Regions from separate parts of the Enterobacter sp. PL_is379 genome, predicted to be linked through region 1. Evidence: predicted binding sites of a transcription regulator. Region 1 holds the regulator's gene; the other holds the start of a gene.

The links. Region 1 encodes CRP, which controls carbon source genes, mostly activating them, when cyclic AMP is high. Its sites were predicted from a motif close to ATGTGANNNNNNTCACAT; they were not measured.
Region 2: ldtB (L,D-transpeptidase) is a predicted target of CRP. The motif match lies at 3,147-3,164, and genes of this name have one in related genera.

The regions. Positions count from the first base shown of each region.
Region 1 covers NZ_JBVPGT010000020.1:22,227-30,071, reverse strand. The annotation lists gene tsgA (MFS transporter TsgA) at 1-392, opposite strand, end outside; gene ppiA (peptidylprolyl isomerase A) at 671-1,243, shown strand; gene AC0TOY_RS02800 (putative adenosine monophosphate-protein transferase Fic) at 1,350-1,934, shown strand; gene pabA (aminodeoxychorismate synthase component 2) at 1,965-2,528, shown strand; gene argD (bifunctional acetylornithine/succinyldiaminopimelate transaminase) at 2,615-3,835, shown strand; gene AC0TOY_RS02785 (YccS/YhfK family putative transporter) at 3,832-5,919, opposite strand; gene crp (cAMP-activated global transcriptional regulator CRP) at 5,977-6,609, opposite strand; gene AC0TOY_RS02775 (OsmC family protein) at 6,921-7,325, shown strand; gene AC0TOY_RS02770 (phosphoribulokinase) at 7,392-7,845, opposite strand, start outside.
Region 2 covers NZ_JBVPGT010000033.1:259,696-267,540, forward strand. The annotation lists gene AC0TOY_RS22590 (PTS sugar transporter subunit IIC) at 1-334, shown strand, start outside; gene AC0TOY_RS22595 (GntR family transcriptional regulator) at 350-1,066, shown strand; gene AC0TOY_RS22600 (glycosyltransferase) at 1,075-1,884, opposite strand; gene ldtB (L,D-transpeptidase) at 2,127-3,047, opposite strand; gene AC0TOY_RS22610 (ABC-F family ATPase) at 3,270-4,865, shown strand; gene AC0TOY_RS22615 (glycoside hydrolase family 31 protein) at 4,955-7,318, opposite strand; gene AC0TOY_RS22620 (MFS transporter) at 7,336-7,845, opposite strand, start outside.

The DNA.
Region 1 (7,845 bases):
CCGCGCTGGCGGCCTTCATACATATGGGTAATCAGGAACGTACCGATCGACATGGTGATCCCGCTGACCAGACCAAGCACGAACATCGCGGCTGAGAACAGCGCGATGCTGTGGCTTAGCATCAGGCCAGCCACGGCGGCGACCATCAGCACAAAGCCAAAACGCAGCTGGGTTTTCAGCGGCACGATTTCCATCAGCCAGGCATTCAGGAAAATAGAGATCAGGATCCCTGCGTTGAGGAAGGTGAAGGTATTACTCATGCTGGAAACGGGCAGCTGGAAGTAGTCTGCGATATTTCCCATCACCATCCCGGTGACGATCACCAACGCGCCGGTCAGGGCGTAGGAGAAGAAGCTGATCCATGTGAGCTTGATGCGATTGCTGTTAGTCATGTCTGGCCTGTTCAGAAAAAGAAAAGCGCCCAGGGGGCGCTGAGAGCGGGCAGATTTTAGACATTAAAGTGATCTATTCATATCTTTTAAGAGAAATTAGAACTTCATTGCATGTTTTTGTGTGATCTTGATCACACAAAAAGACCCTAAAGCCAACCGTTTGCGTGGTTACAACTGTTTCAATTTCGTAAAATTAGGTAAAAGGCTGGTCTCCGTTCATACTGCTCTTTAGAATCAAGCCATTCGCTTTTTATACTGCGCTTTGTTAAGGAATTCTCATGCTCAAATCAACACTGGCGGCTGTCGCAGCTGTGTTTGCTCTTTCTGCCGTTTCCCCTGCTGCGCTGGCAGCCAAAGGGGACCCTCACGTTCTGCTGACCACCTCCGCCGGGAACATTGAGCTGGAACTGAATAGCCAGAAAGCTCCGGTTTCTGTGAAAAACTTCCTCGACTACGTGAACAGTGGTTTCTATAACAACACGACCTTCCACCGCGTGATCCCTGGCTTTATGGTGCAGGGCGGCGGCTTCAACGAGCAGATGCAGCAGAAGCAGCCGAACCCGCCTATTAAAAACGAAGCGGACAACGGCCTGCTGAACAAGCGCGGCACCATCTCCATGGCGCGTACCGCAGACAAAGACAGCGCGACCAGCCAGTTCTTCCTCAACGTGGCGGATAACGCCTTCCTCGACCACGGCCAGCGTGACTTCGGCTATGCGGTCTTCGGTAAAATCGTGAAAGGGATGGACGTGGCCGACAAGATTTCTCAGGTGCCTACTCACGACGTCGGTCCGTATCAGAATGTGCCGTCAAAACCTGTCGTGATCCTCTCCGCAAAAGTTCTGCCGTAATTCTTCTGAACGCGGGCTTCTCATGCCCGCGTTATGTCGCCCTCCCTGCGAAAGCGCGTTTTGCTGCTTATACTTGTGGCAAACGGACTATTCAGGGAGGCGTTAAGTGAAAAAACTCACCGACAAGCAAAAATCCCGTCTCTGGGAGCAGCAGCGTAGCGTCAACTTTCAGGCCAGTTGTCTCCTTGAGAAAGGTAATGGTCCATCGGATCCCGACATTGAGACCCTTGAGCTTGGGCCTTCCGCGCCCGGGTTACCCCATCTGTGCCTTATTCACCGCCATCTCTACCGCAGAGAGATGAAGCGGGCAGGCGAGTTCCGTACCGATGATATATTCAAGGGTGATATTCCCTTCTGCCATTTCGAATACATCGAAAAAATGGGTAATGAGCTGATGGCGGCGCTGGAAAGCGAAAAGTATCTCGTGGGTCTTGAGAAAGCGGCGTTTGTTGACCGGGTTAGCCACTATTACTGCGAAATCAACATGCTGCATCCCTTCATGCGCGGCAACGGTATTGCCCAGCGCGTTTTCTTCGAGCAGCTGGCGCTCCACGCGGGCTACGCGCTGGACTGGCGCGATATCGATCCCGAACAGTGGGTGGCGGCTAACCGCAGCGGCGCAACGGGTGATTTAACCGCGCTAAACGCTATCTTTGCCAAAGTAGTGAGCGAAGCGCGGGAATCTGAGTAGAATAGGGCGGCATTTTTTTCGGGAGCCGCCATGATTCTGCTGATTGATAACTACGATTCCTTCACCTGGAACCTTTACCAGTATTTTTGTGAACTGGGTGCAGAGGTGGTTGTTCGTCGCAACGACGAGATCGATCTCGCCGATATCGAGACGCTGGCTCCTCAGAAAATCGTTATTTCACCGGGGCCCTGCACCCCGTCGGAGTCGGGTATTTCACTGGAGGTTATCCAGCACTATGCCGGCAGGCTGCCGATCCTGGGCGTCTGTCTGGGCCATCAGGCGATTGCCCAGGCGTTTGGCGCCACCATCGTGCGCGCCGCCAAAGTGATGCACGGTAAAACCTCGCCGGTCACCCACACGGGCACCGGAGTGTTCACGGGGCTCAATAATCCGTTAACCGTGACGCGCTACCATTCCCTGGTCATTGACCCGTCGACGTTGCCCGACTGCTTTGAGGTCACCGCCTGGAGCGATACGCAGGAGATCATGGGGATTCGCCACCGCGAATGGGATCTCGAAGGCGTGCAGTTCCATCCGGAAAGCATCCTCAGTGAACAAGGGCACGCGCTGCTGGCAAATTTCCTCCATCGCTGAATAACTGTTGCCTTGCTGTGATTTTTTATGCATATTTTGTGATTATATTTTCACAATCACTGTGACATAAAATGGATGGTCATGACATGGCAACTGAACAACCAGCAATTACCCGCGCGACATTCGATGAAGTGATCCTGCCGATTTATGCACCGGCTGAGTTTATCCCAGTGAAGGGAAAGGGCAGCCGCGTCTGGGATCAGCAGGGTAAAGAGTATGTGGATTTCGCGGGCGGTATTGCGGTCACGGCGCTGGGTCATTGCCATCCCGCGCTGGTTGAGGCGCTAAAAACCCAGGGCGAAACCCTGTGGCACACCAGCAACGTGTTCACCAACGAACCGGCGCTGCGCCTGGGACGTAAGATCATCGATGCCACCTTCGCCGAGCGCGTGCTGTTTATGAACTCCGGCACCGAAGCCAACGAAACCGCCTTTAAGCTGGCGCGCTACTACGCGACAACGCGCCACAGCCCGTACAAAACCAAAATCATCGCCTTCCACAATGCCTTCCACGGACGCTCCTTCTTTACCGTTTCCGTTGGCGGACAGCCGAAGTATTCCGACGGGTTTGGCCCGAAACCGGCTGATATCGTCCACGTGCCGTTTAACGATCTGCACGCGGTGAAAGCGGTGATGGACGACCATACCTGCGCGGTAGTCGTTGAGCCGATCCAGGGTGAAGGCGGCGTGACGGCGGCAACCCCGGAATTCCTGAAAGGGCTGCGCGAACTGTGCGACGAACATCAGGCGCTGCTGGTCTTTGATGAAGTGCAGTGTGGAATGGGACGTACCGGCGATCTGTTCGCGTATATGCACTACGGCGTGACGCCGGATATTCTGACCAGCGCGAAAGCGCTCGGCGGCGGTTTCCCGGTGAGTGCGGTACTGACGACGCAGGAGATCGCCTCCGCGTTCCACGTTGGCTCTCACGGCTCTACCTACGGCGGTAACCCGCTGGCGAGCGCCGTGGCGGGTGCCGCGTTCGACATCATCAACACGCCAGAGGTGTTGAACGGCGTCAGCGCGAAGCGCGAGCTGTTCGTAAAACACCTGCAAAAGATTGACGAGCAGTACGATGTGTTCAGCGAGATCCGCGGGATGGGGTTATTGATTGGTGCCGAGCTGAAGCCGCAGTATAAGGGCCGCGCGCGCGACTTCCTGCACGCCGCCGCTCGCGAAGGGGTGATGGTGCTGAACGCCGGACCGGACGTGATGCGTTTCGCACCTTCGCTGGTGGTGGAAGACAAAGACATCGAAGAAGGATTAACCCGCTTTGCCGCCGCGGTCGCGAAGATCGTAAAAGGTTAATACGCCGTCCGCTTCAACCTGCGGGTTAGCCAAATCCCGTGATGCGGACGCTGACGCCATGCCACCGACGAAATGGTGTGCATGGTGTTCAGATGCCCCAGTACGCGCTGCAAATGCTGTTCCAGGGTGCTCATTGGCCCGTGGGTTAACGTTTCCGGCGCTTCCAGAATGTTCGAATCTCCCGACTCACCCGGCGAGTCATACTCCAGACGCTGCTGACACCGCTGCAACGCAATTTCACACGACTGCAAATAGCGCTGCGCCAGATCCGGCGTGAGCATCGTGTGCTCGCGCGCAAGCGTGGTCATGGCGTTAATGTGCTCGACGATAAACTGGCTGTGCGTCACCCAGAGCTTCATGTCTGCCAGATAGTGCGAGTTAAAGCCCGGCTCCTGCATCGCCTGGTTGAGCGAGTTGAACAGGGCGTTGTGCGCCTGGTTGACCTTCATGCGCTGATACGCCAGCGGGGAGGGCTGCGGGTCGTCGCTCAGGATCAGGCGAATGGCCTGCTGGTCGGCTTCCAGCGCGTCGTGGGCGTTCTGGCGCAGCAGTCCACTTTGCCACTGCGGCCACAGCCAGACCATGCCGCCAAAGGCAATCAGGCAGCCGATCAGGGTATCAATCAGCCTGGCGACAATAAACTGTTCGCCATTGAGCGTGAGCAGCTGCAGGGTGTATACCGCCGTCACCGTAAACCCCACCATCGCCCAGCCGTAGTTTTTGCGGATAATCAGGTAGCTCACCAGCGTGATCGCCAGCATGCCTGCCAGAGTATAGCCTTCCGGCACGTGGAAGTGCAGCGTCACGCCCGCGATGATCAGCCCGGCCATGGTGCCGCCCGCCCGATGCAGAATACGCACCCGCGTGGCGCCGTAGCCGTTCTGGGTGACAAACAGCACGGTCATTAAGATCCAGTAGGGTTTCGGCAGATGCAGCGCCATGCCCATCAGGCTGGCGGTACTGAGCATCACGCTAATTCGTGCGGCGTTGCGCAGGGCGGACGATTTAAGAGAAAGATAGCTTTTGAGCGCGGGCAATAGCGGCAGCCGTTTCTGCTTATCCGCCATCAGGTCGCGGGGATAAAGCGGGCGCTGCGTGCGCAACACGCGGGCGATACGGCTGAAGTGCCAGGCGGCAAACTGGCCGACGGGGTTATCCGGATGCTGACGAGCGATTTTCTCCAGCGCGCCCAGCTGCTTATCCATGTTAAAGCGCGTCGGGTAGCGGTGATAGAGAATATCATCGGCCAGCACGCGCAGGCGTGCGGACACCGTCTGCGCGTTCCAGCGGATCACCGCTTCGGCGTGGCTGCGCTCGACCAGCTTTTGCACCTCCTGCGGGTGGTGCAGGCTAACGGAGATATGCTCCTGCAGATCCAGCCCGACCTGGAAGGTGCGCAGCAGCCGTTTGTACTCGTGGTTCTTGTTGGCGGCGAGCATATGAAGCTGCTGATAGCACTGGCTTATCAGATCCACCACCTTCTGCTGGCGCGTCAGCAGGGGCGGTAAGGATTTTTCCGGATCGGTATGCTGGGTCAGCAGGGTGTATTTGGCTTCGCAGTAATCCGCAAGCTGCACATAGAGCAGGCTCAGGGATTCACGCAGCGGCTGCTCCCGCCACAGCCAGAACCAGAACCAGTTAAACAGGCCGTACCATAATGTCCCCAGGGCGTAGATCAGCAGCGGCTCCCACACCGGCATATTCCCGGCGAGGCTCAGCGTGAAAATGGCCGCAATCAGCGACGCGGGAAGCAGGCGGGCGTGCAGCGAACTGATTTCCGCCGTGACGCCGAGGGTCATCGCCAGCACGGTCAGGATCAGCGGCAGCGGAATATCACGAGCCAGTAAAAGCTGTACGGCGAGGCTACAGCCCGCAAACAGGCAGCCGCCGATAATCAGGCGTTTGAAAAAGCGCTTATGCGGCGTGTCCAGACCAGCAATGTTGCAGCAGGCGGGTACAAGGGAAAACAGCAGGCCTTGCTGAAGATGCCCGAGGATCAGGCCTATGGCCACAGGAAGACACAACACCAGCGTTTGTCGCAGTGCGTAGTTAACTTCCGGGTGATAGATCAGCCTGCGCCACATGGGGAATAGAGACAAAAACGGCGTGACACCTTGCGATGGCACGCCGTTTAAGCGGAATTAACGCGTTCCGTAGACCACGATGGTTTTACCGTGGGCGGAGATCAGGTTTTGATCTTCCAGCATTTTCAGGATACGGCCCACAGTCTCACGGGAGCAACCGACGATCTGACCAATTTCCTGACGGGTAATTTTAATTTGCATGCCGTCCGGGTGGGTCATGGCGTCTGGCTGTTTCGCGAGGTTCAGCAGGGTCTGTGCGATACGGCCGGTAACGTCCAGGAAGGCGAGGTTGCCCACTTTCTCTGAGGTGACCTGCAGACGGCGCGCCATCTGGGAAGAAAGACGCATCAGGATGTCAGGGTTAACCTGAATCAGCTGACGGAACTTCTTGTAAGAAATTTCAGCCACTTCACATGCTGTCTTTGCACGAACCCAGGCGCTACGTTCCTGGCCCTCTTCAAACAGGCCCAGTTCACCGATGAAATCGCCCTGGTTCAGATAAGAAAGGATCATCTCTTTCCCTTCTTCATCTTTGATCAGCACTGCCACCGAGCCTTTAACGATGTAATACAACGTTTCCGCTTTTTCACCCTGGTGAATCAGCGTGCTCTTCGATGGGTACTTATGAATGTGGCAATGAGACAAGAACCATTCGAGAGTCGGGTCTGTTTGCGGTTTGCCAAGCACCATGCGCTGTTATCCTCTGTTATAAGCTGTCACCAGAGTCATCAGATGCATCCGGACTCTGGGGTTGCAATCGAATTCTTACCCATACCCTGGGAAGTCGGCTACCGTAACGTTTCGCAGCCAGTAAAGTTTGATGTCCTCTGCATACATGTGTAACGTCAATGTATTACTGTAGCATCCTGAGTGTTTTAGCATAGCTTTCGCCGCGTGTCTCCTGGTGTCTCGCTTCAGCATGATGCAGGTCGCCTTCCATTGCGAGAAATGTAACGCACGCGTAATCTGTCACCAAAAATGCAACGTTGGAGTTTAAGAATATGCAAGCGCGCGTGAAGTGGGTTGAAGGTTTAACGTTCCTGGGCGAATCCGCGTCAGGGCACCAGATTTTGATGGACGGTAACTCCGGCGATAAAGCGCCCAGCCCAATGGAAATGGTGCTGATGGCGGCAGGAGGATGCAGCGCTATTGACGTGGTGTCGATTCTGCAAAAAGGTCGTCATGACGTGACGGATTGTGAGGTTAAACTCACGTCAGAACGTCGCGAAGAGGCGCCACGCCTGTTCACCCATATTAATCTGCACTTTGTGGTCACCGGTAAAGAGTTGAAGGACGCAGCGGTCTCGCGTGCGGTGGACCTGTCTGCGGAGAAGTACTGCTCTGTGGCGTTAATGCTGGAGAAAGCGGTAAAAATCACGCATTCGTATGAAGTGGTCGAGGCTTAATTATTGGGGCATCGTGCGTGTTGATGCCCTCACCCTAACCCTCTCCCACAGGGAGAGGGAACATGTTCACGCAATCTGCTTCCCTTCCATCAGTCGCTCCACCAGCGGCGTCATGATGAGCTCCATCGCCAGCCCCATTTTTCCGCCCGGCACGACTAACGTATTCATGTGCGAAATAAACGAGCCCTGCAGCATGGCCAGTAGCCAGGGGTAATCAATGCCTTCGAGATTGCGGAAATGGATCACCACAAAGCTCTCATCAAGGGACGGGATACTTTTGGCGGCAAACGGGTTGGAGGTGTCCACCGTCGGCACGCGCTGGAAGTTGATATGGGTACGGGAGAACTGCGGCGTCAGGAAGTTGATGTAATCTTCCATGGAGCGCACCACCGAGTCCATCACCGCCTCTCGCGAATGGCCGCGCTCGCTCATGTCGCGCGTCAGCTTCTGGATCCACTCCAGGTTAACGATAGGGACCACGCCGACCAGCAGGTCCACGTGGCGCGCCACGTCGTGTTGA
Region 2 (7,845 bases), on a different contig from region 1:
GTCGCTGGCGCCGGGCCTGTTTAACATCAACGAGCCGGTGATTTTCGGCCTGCCGATCGTATTTAACCTGCCGCTGATGATCCCGTTTGTGCTGCTGCCCGCCATCGGCATTTATTTCGCCTGGCTCTGTACCACGCTGGGGCTAATGTCGCGCTGCGTGGTGATGATCCCGTGGACCACGCCGCCGATCCTGAGCGCCTGGCTGGCTACGGCGGGAGACTGGCGGGCGGTGGTGGTGCAGTTGGCAATCATCGTATTTGGTGTATTCTTCTACCTGCCTTTCCTCAAGATTGCCGAGAGAGTGGCGTTGAAAAACAGCGGGATAGAAAACTAACTGAAAGGAAGGACGATGGCGGCGAAGTACATCACCATAGCGCGGGAAATTAAGAAACGCATTATCAGCCAGCAGTACGCCGCCAACGAACCCCTGCCGGACCAGTTTGCGCTGGCGGCGGAGTTCAGCTCCAGCCGGATGACCATTCAGCAAGCGATGCGCCAGCTGATCGTCGAAGGTCTGGTCTATACCCGTCAGGGCCAGGGCACGTTCATCCGTAAAAACTTCCTCCAGCTCTCGCAGTGGGATCTCTCCGGCAGCGACTACTTTGGCGCGACCAAAACCTGGGCGCATCTGGGCACGGTCACGAGCCAGGTGGTGCATTTCGAGCTGCGCTTCCCGAACGAAAAAGAGCAGGCGTCGCTGATGATTAACGCCGATGCGCCGATCTATGACTTTATTCGACTCCGTTTGCTGAACGGTGAACCGATGTCGCTGGATTCCACGGTGATGCCGATGAATCTGGTCCCGGGCCTGACGAAAAACCATCTTGAAGCTTCAGTGTTCCAGTACGTTCAGGAAACGCTGGGGCTGAAAATTATGGGGTCGTACCGGGTGGTGCGGGCGCTTAAGCCCAGCGCGCTGGACAGAGAGCATCTGGTCTGCGAGGAAACCGATCCGGTGCTGGAGGTGGAGCAGGTGATTTATCTGGAAGATGGCACGCCGCTGGAGTATGCCCACTGCCACTATCGCTACGACCACGGCGGGATCGTGATCGTGAATAACGGGTAATCAGTCTTTCAGGCGCACGACTCGAAATAGCTGTCCGTGTCTTTTATGTAAAGATCGTTCTGACACAGATGCTGTATTTGACCAGGCTTAAATGTAAAACGGATTTTTTGAAACCAGGAACGTTTTATTTTGCTGGTATTCTCGCGCGATAATCCATAGTCATGGATTATTTCATGAACAAAACGAATGCTTTGTGCAGAAACATAGACAGGTGTTTTGGTTAGCTGAATCAGTTTGCTGATCCAAATATCATCCGCGCGAGGACAAACCGTAATAAAATCTTCGTTATAATGGAAATATTCCGGGATCATATTTTTCTTGAGCACAACGCCACCAAGACCGGTGATGATATAGTTCTGCTCAACGACTTTTGGCACGGTGATAAGCGGGAAATTACGATAGGTATCAAGAAGTTCTTTCTTCTTCTTTACTGTTTCACGCACCCGCGCGGCAACCACATATTTTTGATTGTGGCGATAAAAATCATCCAGCAGTGTTTCTGCCCAAATTTCGTTATAGATTGCGTCATCATCGGCATAAATCAGAATATCGTCTTCGGTTGCTGCTTGCAGCGCCGGAAACAATTTCCGATAAGGGCCGGTGTTCTTAACCCATTTAAAAACCAGGTTGGTGCCCGTCTGGCGAATTTTCTGCGCCCACTCCGGCTCCTCAGTGATGCCTTCGTCACTGAGATAAGGTGTACTGGAGACCCACACAACAATTTGATCGACCTTCTTACTCTGGTTCGCCAGTGACCACACTGTTTGCGAACAGAGATAAAGGCGCGATTTTGTTGTTGTTAAGTTAATGCTAATCATCAAACTATGCGTGCTCCAGGAGATAAAAAGACCTTAAAAAACCAGATAAAACTGATTTTATAAGTGGGCGCATCATAACACTTAGAGGATTAGATGTAACCCCGCTGGGTTAGCAGAAAATGGCAAGAAAGGCACTTACGGCAGTAATAGCTGTTCAGAAAGGGTCAGCGTGATGGAGATTACAGTGCAATAAGACCCCGATAATACGGGGTCTTATAAGATACGTTATTGATTCAGCGTGATCAGTTCAAACGCACCGGCATACCGGAGCGGTTCTGCACGGCCTGGTCAACAATCGCCGTTTCGACATCTGGCTGAGACGTCACCGCCTGCACCGCGCTGTTCAGCGTAACAGGAACGACTTCGTTGTTGTTGATCTGGTCTTCGCTGGTGGACAGCGGGTTGTGCACTTCGATGTAGCGACTGCCGTCTGGCTCAGAGGTCGCTTTCACCGGTTCATTGATGAACTGCACGCGCGTACCGACCGGCACGTTTTCGAACAGGAACTTGATGTCGTCGTTACGCAGGCGCACGCAGCCGTGGCTCACGCGCAGGCCGATACCGAAGTTGGCGTTGGTGCCGTGGATCGCATACAGACGACCAATGTACAGCGCGTACAGGCCCATTGGGTTATCCGGGCCTGCCGGTACAACGGCTGGCAACGGTTCGCCCGCCGCGATGTATTCTGCGTGCATTTTGGCGGTCGGCGTCCAGGTTGGGCCCGCTTTCTTACGCTCAACTTTGGTGGTCCAGTTCATTGGGGTGTCTTTACCCAGCTGGCCGATACCGATTGGCAGCACGATAACGGTGTTGGTGCCTTTCGGGTAGTAGTACAGACGCATTTCGGCGCTGTTAATCACGATACCTTCATGAACGGTATCCGGCAGGATCAGCTGCTGAGGAATATTCAGCACGGTACCTGCTTTCGGCAGGTACGGGTCAACGCCCGGGTTCGCTTCCAGCATGTTAGACAGGCCCAGCTGGTACTGCGCAGCGAAATACTCCAGCGGCTGAGAGTTACCTTCAGGAACCGTCACCACCTGGTTTTGACCCACCAGACGGCTTCCGTCGGTCGGCAGGGGATACGTCACCGCAGACGCGGTCTTACAAAAACCTACTACGGCTAACGCCGCCGCAAAAAGCGCTGTTAATTTCATGTTCATGTTGTGCGAGGTATCTAAGCCATTCAGGCGATGAGTTGATAAGTCTGAATCTGTGATGGGAGCGCATTATATGTGCATTCCCGCTCACAGGGAATTCAGATGTGTACGAAATCACATTTTTTTCGATTTTGTTAAAGTTTAGTGGATGGTTGCAACGCGGGATCTCAATTCGGAATTGTGGCATAATGCCGTGTTTATCACACTTTTCGCAGGAATCTCCCCGTGTTAGTTACCAGCAACGTCACTATGCAGTTTGGCAGTAAGCCGCTGTTCGAAAACATTTCCGTCAAATTTGGCGGCGGCAACCGTTACGGCCTGATTGGTGCCAACGGTAGCGGTAAATCCACCTTTATGAAGATCCTCGGCGGCGATCTGGAGCCGACCCTCGGCAACGTGTCCCTCGATCCGAACGAGCGCATCGGTAAGCTGCGTCAGGATCAGTTCGCCTTCGAAGAGTTCACCGTGCTCGACACCGTGATCATGGGGCACGCGGAGCTGTGGGAAGTGAAGCAGGAGCGCGATCGCATCTATGCGCTGGCCGAAATGAGCGAAGAAGACGGCTATAAAGTGGCCGACCTGGAAACGCAGTACGGCGAGATGGACGGTTACTCTGCGGAAGCGCGCGCGGGCGAGCTGCTGCTGGGCGTGGGTATTCCGGTTGAACAGCATTACGGCCCGATGAGCGAAGTCGCGCCAGGCTGGAAGCTGCGTGTGCTGCTGGCTCAGGCGCTGTTCTCTAACCCGGACATCCTGCTGCTCGACGAACCGACGAACAACCTGGACATCGACACCATCCGCTGGCTGGAGCAGACGCTGAACGATCGCGACAGCACCATGATCATCATCTCGCACGACCGTCACTTCCTGAACATGGTCTGTACGCACATGGCGGATCTGGACTACGGCGAGCTGCGCGTGTATCCGGGCAACTACGACGAATACATGACGGCGGCCACCCAGGCGCGTGAACGTCTGTTGGCGGATAACGCCAAGAAGAAAGCGCAGATTGCTGACCTGCAGTCCTTCGTCAGCCGCTTCAGCGCCAACGCCTCTAAATCGCGTCAGGCAACCTCGCGTGCGCGTCAGATTGATAAAATCAAGCTGGAAGAGGTTAAAGCCTCCAGCCGTCAGAACCCGTTCATCCGCTTCGAGCAGGACAAGAAGCTGTTCCGTAACGCGCTGGAAGTGGAAGCCCTTACCAAAGGCTTCGATGAAGGCCCGCTGTTTAAAAACTTCAACCTGCTGCTGGAAGTGGGCGAGAAGATTGCCATTCTGGGCGCCAACGGCGTGGGTAAATCCACCATGCTGAAAACCCTGGTCGGCGAACTGCAGCCGGACAACGGCACCGTGAAATGGTCCGAAAACGCGCAGATTGGTTATTACGCGCAGGACCATGAGTACGAGTTCGAAAATGACCTGACCGTCTTTGACTGGATGAGCCAGTGGAAGCAGGAAGGCGACGACGAGCAGGCGGTGCGCAGCATTCTGGGTCGTCTGCTGTTCAGCCAGGACGACATCAAAAAGCCGGCTAAAGTGCTTTCCGGTGGTGAGAAGGGGCGCATGCTGTTCGGCAAGCTGATGATGGAAAAACCAAACATCCTGGTGATGGACGAACCGACTAACCACCTGGACATGGAATCTATCGAATCCCTGAACATGGCGCTGGAGATGTACCAGGGCACGCTGATCTTCGTCTCTCACGACCGTGAGTTTGTCAGCTCGCTGGCGACCCGCGTGATCGAAATTACGCCAGAGCGCGTGGTGGACTTCACCGGTAACTACGAAGATTACCTGCGCAGCAAAGGTATCGAGAACTAAAAAAAAGCCCGGTGGCGCTTCGCTTACCGGGCCTACGTTCTATTCCCTCTCCCTGTGGGAGAGGGTTAGGGTGAGGGCATCAGGCCGCACTACAGCACCCACTCACTCCCTTCAACCCCGTTCACCCGCAGCGTACGTTTTTCCCCCGCCGGTAATGATACCTTCAGCGCCTTCCACGCCGGACGATAGTCGCCGCGCGCATTCACCTTCAGGTTGATACTTGCGCCGTCGCACACCATTTCCCATTCCACCCACAGCGCATTGCCGTTCTGGTATCCCCAGCTTTCGCCGTCGTCTTCAAACAGCATGCCCGAGGTTGTGCCGACGCCCTTCACAGGGAACAGCTTCAGTTCGCGAGCCGTATCTTTTTCGGCACTCACATGCGTGATGCGCTCGCTGAGCGGCAGACCGGCTCCGGCGCGCACCAGCAGCGGCAGTTTTTCCAGCGGCGCGTCGAGAACGATGGACTGGCCGCCCGCATACCACACGTGGGTGTAAAAATCATACCAGCCGGTGTCGTTATCCGGCAGCCAGACGCGGCGCTCGCGCTGCCCGGCTTCGACCACGCTGGCGACCAGCAGGTCGCGGCCCAGCAGGAAGTCATCGCACTCTTCGAAGGTCTGCGCATCGTGCTCGTGGTCGAGGAAAGTCGGACGCAGCATCGGCTCGTCGTCGGCGTGCGCCTGCCAGAGCAAGGTGTAGAGATACGGCAGCAGGCGGTAGCGCAGCTCAACCGCACCGCGAATGGCTGGGGTGAAGCCCGGGTACATCCACGGCTCGTTCACCGTGTGGTCATCGTTCCACGAGTGAATGGTAAAGCGCGGATGCATCACGCCGTTCTGCACCCAGCGCACGAACAGCTCGGCGTCCGGCTTGTCGCCGGAGAAACCGCCCACGTCATGGCCGACGTTGAACAGCCCCGACAGGCTCATGCCCAGCCCCATGCGGATGTTATAGCGCAGCGTGTCCCAGCTGGTGCGGTTGTCGCCGCTCCAGGTCTGAACGTAGCGCTGCATCCCGGCGCAGCCGGAGCGGGAGATCAGATACGGGCGTTTTTCCGGCGCAAAGCGCTGCTGCGCTTCCAGCGAGGCGCGCATCATCAGCAGCGGCATGACCGGGCGAATGTGCTTGATGGCGATCTCCTTACCGAAGCCAAAGCAGCGGGCTTCCCCGTCCCACACTTCATATTCGTTGTTGTCGTTCCAGGTGGAGTCGATGCCCATCTCCAGCAGCTGCGTGGTGACGCCGTTCTGCCACCACTGCACCGTCTGCGGGTTGGTAAAGTCGAGGTGCGAGCCTTCGTCATCCCAGAAGCTGGAACGTTCGGGTGCATCGGTTTCTGAATCGCGAATGAACAGGCCGCTCTCCGCCACTTCGTTATAGCGAGGATGATCCTGCAGCAGGCACGGCTTGATGTTGGCGGCCAGCTTCAATCCCGCGTCGTGGAACGCCTGGCTCATTACCTTCGGCTGCGGCACCTTGTCGTAGTTCCAGTTGAAGACGTAGCGCTTGCCGTTGATGGAGGTATAGCCGGAGGAGAGCTGGAACGAGTCGCACGGGATGGCGTGCTCTTCGCACAGGCGGATGAAGTTCATCAGCTGGTTTTGCGCATCCGGCGCGTCGGTGTAGTGCATGGTCGAGCCGCTGTAGCCCAGGCTCCATTTCGGTCCGAACAGCGTTTTCCCGGTCAGGCGTACGAAGGCTTTGGTGACGTCCAGCACGCGCCTGCCGGTAAAGATGTAGTAGTCGATATCGCCCGCTTCCGCCTGCCAGCGGCGATAGGCGGTGTGGTAGTTGTCGATTTCGTTACCCAGATCCAGCCAGCAGCTGCTCAGGTTGTCGTAGAACAGGCCGTAGCTGACGTCGTCGCGGCGGGCGATAGTGAACGGGATGTGCTTGTAGAGCGGGTCGGTGCTGGCCGCGTTGTACCCCATTGCGTCGAGGTTGCGCATCTCATAGCGTTTACCGTTGCGCTGCAGATCGCCCGCTTTCTCGCCCAGGCCGTAGAAACGCTCGTCTTTACGACGGCTGAGGTAGTGCGCCACGCCGTCGCCGTGGGCGTTCAGCAGGTAGGCGCTGGTGGGGCGGTCATTGACCAGCGGCTGCCACTCGCCCGCCTCATCGCGGTAGTGCCACTCCAGCCACAGCGGCTGGTGCACGGTGACGCGCAGCTGTTCGGTTGCCACGGTTAACGTGTCGTCCTGCTGCGTCAGCGTCCAGGCCGGGCAGGTGAAGCCGCTGACATCGTCACGACGGCGACCTTCCCACGGCACGTCTTGTTCCGGGGCGATGCTCCAGGTGCGGTCCAGCGCCAGCTCGCCTTTGCGTTTGATCAGCACGCGGAACAGGTTCTCTTCCAGCACATACAGGCACAGGCGGTGCTGGTTATCGACCAGCAGTTCAAGATGGTTTGCCGACTGCGTATCAAGGGTCCAGTTTTTCAGGGTTTTCATATGCAATACATCCACTATCAGGCGCGCTTGGCGCGACGTTCAGCAATAAATGCTACCAGGAAGAGAGCGCCAATCAGGTCAAAGAAGCCCATGGCGATAAAGAGCGGGTTAAAGCCGATTTTGTCGGCGGTCACACCGATTAACAGCGAGAACAGGAAGCTGGCGATCCACGCCGCCGAGCCGCGCATGCCGTTGACGGTCGCCATCTGGCCTTTGTCGAACGACTCCACGACCAGGGCGCTGAGCATGCAGGAGATGATCTGGTGCCCGAAGCCGCCGATGGAGATCAGCACGATGGTGATATATGGGTCGCGGGTAATGGCCACGATGGCCAGCGAGATCATCAGGAACGCGCCGGTCACGGAGCTGGCGACGACAGAGTTCACGCGGGAGCAGCCGAACAGGCGGGTGTACAGACGCGTCAGGTAACCGCTCGCCACGCTGCCGAGGTCAGCGGCGAGGAACGGCAGCCAGGCAAACATCGCAATCTGCTTCAGGTCCATGCCGTGCTCTTTGGCAAGGTACAG